4 regions of the Stenotrophomonas sp. PS02300 genome follow, and region 1 is predicted to be linked to each of the others. Evidence: predicted binding sites of a transcription regulator. Region 1 holds the regulator's gene; each other region holds the start of a gene.
The links. Region 1 encodes FliA, which starts transcription of late flagellar genes. Its sites were predicted from a motif close to TAAAGTTTNNCNNNCNNNGGCCGATAA; they were not measured.
Positions count from the first base shown of each region.

Region 2: QMX79_RS05645 (flagellin) is a predicted target of FliA. The motif match lies at 1,453-1,479, and genes of this name have one in related genera.
Region 3: QMX79_RS05630 (flagellin) is a predicted target of FliA. The motif match lies at 1,350-1,376, and genes of this name have one in related genera.
Region 4: QMX79_RS08660 (methyl-accepting chemotaxis protein) is a predicted target of FliA. The motif match lies at 1,276-1,302, and genes of this name have one in related genera.

Region 1 is NZ_JASCOP010000075.1:3,781-5,980, forward strand. It holds gene QMX79_RS13645 (protein phosphatase CheZ) at 1-422, opposite strand, end outside; gene cheY (chemotaxis response regulator CheY) at 422-814, opposite strand; gene QMX79_RS13655 (RNA polymerase sigma factor FliA) at 831-1,577, opposite strand; gene QMX79_RS13660 (MinD/ParA family protein) at 1,574-2,200, opposite strand, start outside.
Region 2 is NZ_JASCOP010000017.1:38,467-40,666, reverse strand. It holds gene QMX79_RS05645 (flagellin) at 139-1,359, opposite strand; gene QMX79_RS05640 (flagellin) at 1,568-2,200, opposite strand, start outside.
Region 3 is NZ_JASCOP010000017.1:33,590-35,789, forward strand. It holds gene flgK (flagellar hook-associated protein FlgK) at 1-21, shown strand, start outside; gene flgL (flagellar hook-associated protein FlgL) at 18-1,223, shown strand; gene QMX79_RS05630 (flagellin) at 1,471-2,200, shown strand, end outside.
Region 4 is NZ_JASCOP010000033.1:27,825-30,024, forward strand. It holds gene QMX79_RS08650 (helix-turn-helix domain-containing protein) at 1-402, opposite strand, end outside; gene QMX79_RS08655 (isochorismatase family protein) at 496-1,182, shown strand; gene QMX79_RS08660 (methyl-accepting chemotaxis protein) at 1,331-2,200, shown strand, end outside.

The sequences.
Region 1 (2,200 bases):
CCGGTGAGATCCTGGTAGCTCTGGGTGAGCGCGATCTCGGTGAGGTTGTGGCGGATGCGGTCCAGCTGCTGGTCCTGGTCCGGGCTCAGCCCGTTGGCGCGCAGCTGCTCGGTGAGCGCGCGGCATTCCTCGGCCAGGTCCAGGGTGCGGTGGGTGGCCTGTTCGGTCATCGCCACCACGTGGTCCAGGCGCGCGCAGGCATCGTCCAGCTCGCCGGCTTCGCTGGGCACGGTGGGCAGTTCGCCCAGCGCCTGGCCCAGCTCGCGGGCGAGCCGGTTCAGCCCGGCCATCATCGGCTGGGTGCGCAGCGCGGCCAGGGCGTCGATTTCCCGGCGCCAACCGGCTTCGTCACCGCTTTCCAGCGCGGCCAGGGCATCCTGCAGGCGCTGCACCAGCGCCGATTTGTCGCGAAGGGTTTCCATCAGGCACTCGCCGCCAGGCGCTCGAAGATCTTGCCGAGCTTCTCTTCCAGGGTCGCAGCCGTGAACGGCTTGATGATGTAGCCGTTCACGCCGGACTGGGCGGCTTCGATGATCTGCTCGCGCTTGGCTTCTGCGGTGACCATCAGGACCGGCAGGGTCTTGAGCTTGGCGTCGGCGCGGATCGCCTTGAGCAGGTCGATACCGGTCATGACCGGCATGTTCCAGTCGGTGACCACGAAATCGAACGGCTGGCTCTGCAGCAGGGCCAGCGCGGCATGCCCGTCCTCGGCTTCGGCCGTATTGGTGAAGCCCAGATCGCCCAGCAGGTTCTTGACGATACGACGCATGGTCGAGAAGTCGTCGACGATCAGGATACGCATGTTCTTGTTCAAAGCACTTTCCTCGGTATCAAGTGTTCTCGAGGCCGGCGTCGGCCGCCTCGAAGATCTTCAGTCGGCCACGCAGGCGCAGCACTGCCTGGCCATGGATCTGGCAGACGCGCGACTCGCTGACGCCGAGCACCGCGCCGATCTCTTTCAGGTTCAGTTCCTGCTCGTAGTACAGCGACAGCACCAGCTGTTCGCGTTCGGGCAGCAGGCCGATCGCGTTGCCCAGTTCGCGGCCGAACTCGCCGCGCTCCAGCACCTGCTGCGGGGTCGGGCCGCCCTGGGCGACGGTATCCAGCTCGCCCTGGTCTTCGATCCGCGATTCCAGGCTCAGCACCTGGCCACGCGCGGCGTCTTCCATCAGGCGCAGGTAATCGGGCAGCGGCATGTCCATCGCGGCGGCCACTTCGGTGGCGCTGGCGGCGCGGCCGGTGCTCTGCTCCAGGCGGCGGATGGTAGAGGCGGCGTCACGGGCACGGCGGTGCACCGAACGCGGCACCCAGTCGCCCCGGCGGATCTCGTCGATCATCGAGCCGCGGATGCGGATCGAGGCATAGGTTTCGAACGAGGCGCCCTGGTCGGCGTCGTAGCTGCGCGAGGCCTCGATCAGGCCCATCATGCCGGCCTGGATCAGGTCGTCGACTTCTACGCTGGCCGGCAGGCGTGCGGCCAGGTGGTGGGCGATGCGCCGGACCAGGTCCGAGTGCTGGGCAATGCACTCGTTGGCTGCGGCGCGCTGCACCTCTTTGTATTGTGCGGCGCCTTTCATGCGGTCACCCCGCGTTGCTTGAGGATGCGTTCCAGGAAGAATTCAACGCCGCCGCGCGGCTCGGTCGGGGCCTGCCAGCGCGCGGTGCGGCGGGCGATCTCGGCGATCGCCTGCGCCGACGGGCTGGACGGGTAGGCCTTCACCACCGGCTGCTGGCGCTGCACCGACAGGCGCAGCCAGTCGTCCTGCGGCACGCAGCCCAGGTAGTTCAGCGAGACATCGGCCAGGAACTTGTCGCAGACCCGGCTGAGCTTTTCATACAGCACGCGGCCTTCGTTGGGGTCGCGCACCATGTTGGCCACCACCTGGATGCGGTCCACGCCACGTTCGCGCGAGAGCACCTTGATCAGGGCATAGGCGTCGGTGATCGAGGCCGGCTCGTCGCAGACCACCACCACGGTGTCCTGGGCGGCCTGGCAGAAGGTGAGCACGCCGTCGGTGATGCCGGCAGCGGTGTCGACCACCATGAAGTCGAGGTCGCGTTCCAGTTCGGAGAACACGTTGACCAGGCCCACGTGTTCGGCCGGCTGCAGTTCGGCCATGTGGCGGCGGCCGGACGCGGCCGGCACCACCAGCACGCCGCCGGGGCCTTCCAGGATCACTTCATCCAGCGTGCAGCGCCC
Region 2 (2,200 bases), on a different contig from region 1:
TCGGCCCGGAACGGGGAGGCTTGAGCGCCACCGCCATCCGGCGGGCGCGCTGATGCCAAAGCAGGTGCAAGCGCCATGCCAAGACCATGAAAAAACCCCGCCGGAGCGGGGTTTCCTGTTACGCACCCTCTGCAGGCATCAGCCCTGCAGCAGGCTCATGACGCTCGAGGGCGACTGGTTGGCCTGGGCCAGCATCGCGGTGCCGGCCTGCTGCAGGATCTGCGTGCGGGTCAGTTCGGCGGTTTCCTTGGCGTAGTCGGTGTCGCGGATACGGCTGCGCGAGGCCGACAGGTTTTCCGAGGTGGTGTTCAGGTTGGCGATGGTGGAGGTGAAGCGGTTCTGGATCGCACCCATGTCGGCGCGCGAGGAGTTCACGGCCTTCAGGGCGTTGTCGACGATCGCCAGCGAGCGCTGGGCACCGGCAACGGAGCTGATGTTCAGGTCGCCGACCGAGGTCTTGGTGGTCGACACGGTGCCGCTGTTGGCTGCGGTGCTGGTTTCGGTCAGGCCAACGTTGGCGGCGGTGACTGCGGTGGCGCCAGCGGTGACGGTGCCGCCGTAGGCGACGTCGAAGGCCTGGCCGTCCTTGATGCCGCCCAGGGTGATCACGCCGCTCTTGACCGAGGCGTAGACGCCGGTGGTGTCCATCTTTTCGTTGATCGCGGCGGCGGTGGCAGCGGTGATCGACTGGCCGGCCTTCACGTTGAAGTCGGCGATGGTGACGGTCTGCGCGGTGCCACCCTTGGGGGTGTAGGAGATCTGCAGGCCGCTGAACTTGGTGTCGGCGGTGGCGGCATCGGCGCCAGCCAGGCTGGTGCCGACGTAGTCGCCGGCGAAGAACCCGCTGCCGAGCTTGCTGGTGCTGGAGTCGACGATGCTGTTGATGCCGATGGTCTGGCCCGAGTCAGCGCCGACCTGGAACAGGGCGCCGGAGAACGAGCCGTCCAGCAGCTTGGTGCCGTTGAAGTTGGTCTGGCGCGAAACGCGGTCGATTTCCGAGGTCAGCTGCTTCACTTCGGCGTTCAGCGCTTCACGGTCGCTGTCGGAGTTGGTGGCGTTGGCCGACTGCACCGACAGTTCACGGATACGCTGCAGGTTGTTGCCGATTTCAACCATCGCACCTTCGGCGGTCTGGGCCAGCGAAATGCCGTCGTTGGCGTTGCGCACGGCCACGTCCAGGCCACGGATCTGGGTGCTGAAACGCTCGGAGATGGCCAGGCCGGCCGCGTCGTCCTTGGCGCTGTTGATGCGCAGGCCCGAGGACAGGCGCTGGATCGTGGTGGCCAGGCTGGAACCGCTGGTGGACAGGTTGCGCTGGGCGTTCAGCGACATCACGTTGGTATTGATGACTTGTGCCATTTTCTTGCTCCTGGTGGCGATGATGTCGCCGGTGGTAGAGGTGTTTCCCCTTGCGGGGAGGCCACGCGTTAGGTCATGCCATGGCTGAAATCATTAGCGACACTTTGTCAACAAGCTTTAATCAATTGATGCGGAAAATCGTGGAAAAATCCGGAACAAAAAACCCCGCCGAAGCGGGGTTTTTCGTAGTGCGTACCACGCGCAGGGATCAGCCCTGCAGCAGGCTCATCACGCTCGAGGGCGACTGGTTGGCCTGGGCCAGCATCGCGGTACCGGCCTGCTGCAGGATCTGCGTGCGGGTCAGTTCGGCGGTTTCCTTGGCGTAGTCGGTGTCGCGGATACGGCTGCGCGAGGCCGACAGGTTTTCAGAGGTGGTGCCGAGGTTGGCGATGGTGGAGGTGAAGCGGTTCTGGATGGCACCCATGTCGGCACGCGAGGAGTTGACCGCCTTCAGGGCCTTGTCGACCACGTCGATGGCCTGCTGGGCGCCCACCACCTTGGAGATGTCCAGGCCGGCGGCGAAGCTCTTGGTGGTCGGCGCGGCGGGGGAGGTGGTGAAGGTCGGGGCGGTCTTGGTGGCCGGGGTGGCGGCGGTGTCGGTCCAGGTGCCTGCGGTGACCACGAAGGCCTTGAAGGCGCCGGTGGCGTCGGTGCTGTCCTTGATCGCGGTCAGGTTGACCTTGGTGGGGTCGGTCTTGTCGACTTCGGCGTAGACGCCGGACTGGTCCATCTTTTCATTCAGCGCGGCGGCCACGGCCTTGGCGGCGGCGCCCTGCATGTCGGCGGCGGTGGTGCCGGTGGCCTTGACATTGATGGTGTCCAGATCGATGGCCTTGCCGTC
Region 3 (2,200 bases), on a different contig from region 1:
CTGGGAGCCGTTTCGCGATGAACAACCGAATCTCCACCGGGATGATGTTCAACCAGTCCATCTCGATGATGATGGCCAAGCAGAGCAAGATGAACCACCTGGAGCAGCAGCTGGCTACTGGCAAGAAACTGGTCAGCGCCAAGGACGACCCGGTCGCCGCCGGCACCGCGGTCGGCCTGGACCGCGCCGTGGCCGAACTGGACCGCTTCGCCCGCAATGGCGACGTGGTGGAAAACCGCCTGGGCCTGCAGGAAAACGCGCTGGCCCAGGCCGGCGAGATGATGGCCCACATCACCGAACTGACCATCCAGGCCAACAACCCGGCGCTGTCGGCGGCCGACCTGAAGTCGATCGCCTCGGAACTGAAGAGCGTGCGCGACGGCCTGCTGTCGCTGGCCAATTCCACCGACGGCACCGGCCGCTACCTGTTCGGCGGCACCGACGACGCCGATGCGCCGTTCAAGCTCAGCAACGGCGTGGTCACCTACAACGGCGACCAGACCCAGCGCCAGGTGGAAGTGGCGCCGGACACCTTCGTCAAGGATGCCCTGCCCGGCAGCGAGATCTTCCTGCGCATCCGCACCGGTGATGGCACCCTGGACGGCAGCGCCGCCGGCACCAACACCGGCACCGGCGTGCTCACCACCTTCGGCCGCGACCCGGCCTCGGGCAGCTGGGATGGCGCCAGCTACACCCTGCGCTTCACCGGGCCGGACGCCTATGAAGTGGTCGATGCGACCAACACCGTGGTCAAGACCGGCGCTTTCAAGGCCGGCGAAGACATCACGTTCGAAGGCGTTTCCATGCGGATCGAAGGTGAACCCAAGGCGGGCGACAGCTTCGGGATCGGCGCTGCCGATGCCCGCGACATCTTCTCCACCCTGGACGGCATGATCAACGCCCTGGACAACGCCGCCGACGACCCGACCGCCGTGGCCCGCCAGCAGAACATCCTGCAGGCCGGCATCCGTGACGTGGCCCGTGCCTCGGAGAAGTTCATCGACGCCCGCGCCGCCGGCGGTGCCCAGCTCAAGGCCATCGACGATGCCGGCGCTCTGCGCGAGGCCAACGGCGTGACCCTGAAGACCACCCTGTCGGCCATGCGCGACCTGGATTACGCCGAAGCCATCGGCCAGTACCAGCTGGAACAGATTTCCCTGCAGGCCGCGCAGACGATTTTCACCCAGATGCAGCAGATGTCGCTGTTCAACGCGATCCGCTGACATAGCGCGCACGCCGGGCGCCAGACGCCCCGCGCTGCAGGCTTTCGCGCGTGTTCCGGCCCCTGCCGGACGCGCGCGACCACCGACCATCACCCCTCCCGGGTGATGTTTTCCGCGTATTTTTTCTCAAGGCTTCGCGCCAACCGCCGTTATCTCTCCTGCAACAGCTGCATCCGCCACGGGTGCGGACTCTGCGTCAACTCCGGGTGCACGCCGCGGCCGGAACTTGCCCACAGGAAAGAGATAAATGGCACAAGTAATCAATACCAACGTGATGTCGCTGAACGCACAGCGCAATCTGTCGACCAGCGGTTCCAGCCTGGCCACCACGATCCAGCGCCTGTCCTCGGGCCTGCGCATCAACAGCGCCAAGGACGACGCGGCCGGCCTCGCCATCTCCGAGCGATTCAGCACCCAGATCCGCGGCCTGGACGTGGCCGTGCGCAATGCCAACGACGGCATTTCGCTGGCCCAGACCGCCGAAGGCGCGATGGTCGAAATCGGCAACAACCTGCAGCGCATCCGTGAACTGTCGGTGCAGTCGGCCAACGCCACCAACTCCGACAGCGACCGCGAAGCGCTGAACGCCGAAGTGAAGCAGCTGACCTCGGAAATCGACCGCGTTTCCCGCCAGACCAACTTCAACGGCACCAAGCTGCTGGACGGCTCGTTCTCGGGCGCGCTGTTCCAGATCGGCGCCGATTCGGGCCAGACCATTGGCATCAACAGCATCGTTGACGCGAGCACCGATACGCTGGGCAGCGGCAAGTACGCCGCGGAGCAGAAGAGCACGGGCGCCATCTACGGCGATGCCGCAGCGGCAGACGGCAAGGTCACCGGCTTGAAGGTGAACAACGTGGATATCGGCGACGTGTCCTTCAAGGCGGGCGAATCGGCCATCGACGTTGCCAAGAAGACGGTCAACGCGCTGAACGACAAGATGGACCAGACCGGCGTCTACGCCTCGCTGGACAAGG
Region 4 (2,200 bases), on a different contig from region 1:
CATGAATACCCAGTGGGTAGAGGCACGACGACCGTCCAGCAGACCGGCCTGGGCCAACACCACCGCGCCCAGGCACAGCCCGACCAGCCGCACGCCACGCGTATGGGCATCTCGAAGAGCTTCCAGCAGCGCCGGGGGTGCCGGTTCAGCCGGGTCACGCCAGGCCGGCACCACGATGGTGTCCGCCTCGGCCAGAGCCTCCAGCCCATGCGCGACGCCAAGGGTGAAGCCGGCCGGGGTCTGCAGCGGGCCGGGTTCGGCGGCGCACACGGTCAGGCGGTAACGGGGTGCGCCGAGCCGGGCCAAGTCCTCGCCGAACACCGTGCACGGCACGGCCAGGTGGAAGGGGCTGATCTGCTGGTAGGCGACCACGACGACGTGGTGCGGGTGGGCTGGCAACATGGCCCGATCCTAGCAGGGAATGGCATCTGGGCCACTGTCGGCCGCGCCCGGCGCCCCCAACAATGCCGGCTCATTCCCCAACGGAGTCCCTGCATGAACGCGTTGATCCTTCCTCTGCTCGCCGGCATGAGCCTGGCGTCCCCGGCCACCGCGACGCCTGCCGCCGAGGCGCCCACCCTGCGCGCGCTAAGTGGCGCGCTGCCACCGCAGATGCTGGACGCGGCCAGCACCGCGCTGCTGGTGATCGATTTCCAGAACGAGTACTACAGTGGGCGCCTCCCCATTCCCGATGGCGCTTCCGCGCTGGCCAACGCGCAGGCGCTGGTGCGGATGGCAGACGCCAATGGGATTGCGGTGTATCACGTGCAGCACCTGAACCCGGCGGCCGCACCTGTCTTCGCCGAAGGCACCGACGGTGCCGCCCTGATCGCCGGCATGCAGCCCGGCCCGCGCCACCACTTGGTAATCAAGCGAACGGTCAGCGTTTTCGCCAGTACCAACCTGGATGATCAGCTGAAGGCCCAGGGCATCCGCACCCTGCTCATCAGCGGACTGATGACGCACGCCTGCGTGGCCGGTGCTGCGCGGGATGCGGTGCCGCGGGGGTACGAGGTGATCGTGGCGTCCGATGCGGTCGCCACCCGCAGCATCCAGGCGCTGCCTGGGCAAGGCCCGCTGCCGGCCGAGCTGCTGCACCGCGCGGCATTGACTGAAATCGCCGACGCCTTCGGCAGCGTGATGTCCACCCAGGCGGTGCTGGCCTTGCCGGTGCAGCACTGAGCAATGGCGTGGGCGGCCGTCATCGTACGGTCGCCTGCGCGCGCTACAACGTGTCCACCGCGCAATGCATGGGACAGGGCGTGCAGCCAAGGCTAAAGTCCATGCAGATTCGGCCGATATCGATGCGTCATTCCGCCTGGAGTACGTGATGTCGGCCGTTCCCCGCCGTGTTAGTTCCCTTCCCGCCTGGCGCACGCTGTTGCGTTGGCTGGCATCGCTGCGCCGGCTCAGCGTGGCACGCAAGCTGAAAACCAGCCTGGTGGCCTGTGCAGCGGGCCTGTTGCTGGTGGCCGCCGTCTACGCTTGGACAAGGTACAACAGCGAACGCGCCGCCGACACCTTCGCCACCCATCAGCAGGCGACCAGCCTGATGGCGCTGCTGGGTACCCAGGTGGCCGACGCCCGTCGCCTGCAGACCCGTTACGCGGCGAGCTTCGACGATGCCGACCGCGAGGCACTCCGGAATGCACGCCAACGCCTGCAGGTATCGCTGGAGGCATTGCAGCTTGCCGCTGCCGCCAACGGCAATGCGGCTTCACTGAAAGCCTTGGCTACCCGCATCGGCGAGTTTGCCGAGGGCATCAACGCGCTGAACGCACGTGTGGATGAAATGGGACGGGGCGAGGTCGGGTTGCGCGCGCAGCTGGAGGCCGCCGCCACTGCGATGGAGGCTGAGCTGGCCGCCCTGCAACGGCCCGCACTGGAGGCCCAGTGGCAGGCCATCCGCCGGCAGGAAGCGCTGCTGCTGCTCACCGGCGACTCGACCCATGCCGACCGTGCCAGCGAAGCCAAGCTGCCGTTCGAACTGGCGCTGGCGGCGCCGGGCGTGCCGGCGGCCGCACAGGACACGCTTCGCGCCGCGATGGACAGCTACCAGGGTGCACTGCTTGGCTACACCGCCGCGCGGGTGGGGCTGGATGTGGAAGCGCAGTCGCTGGCCGATACCGCTGCACAGATCGCGCCGTCGCTTGAGCAGGTGCAGCGTGCGCAGGCAACGGCGCTGGAGGCCGCGCGTGGG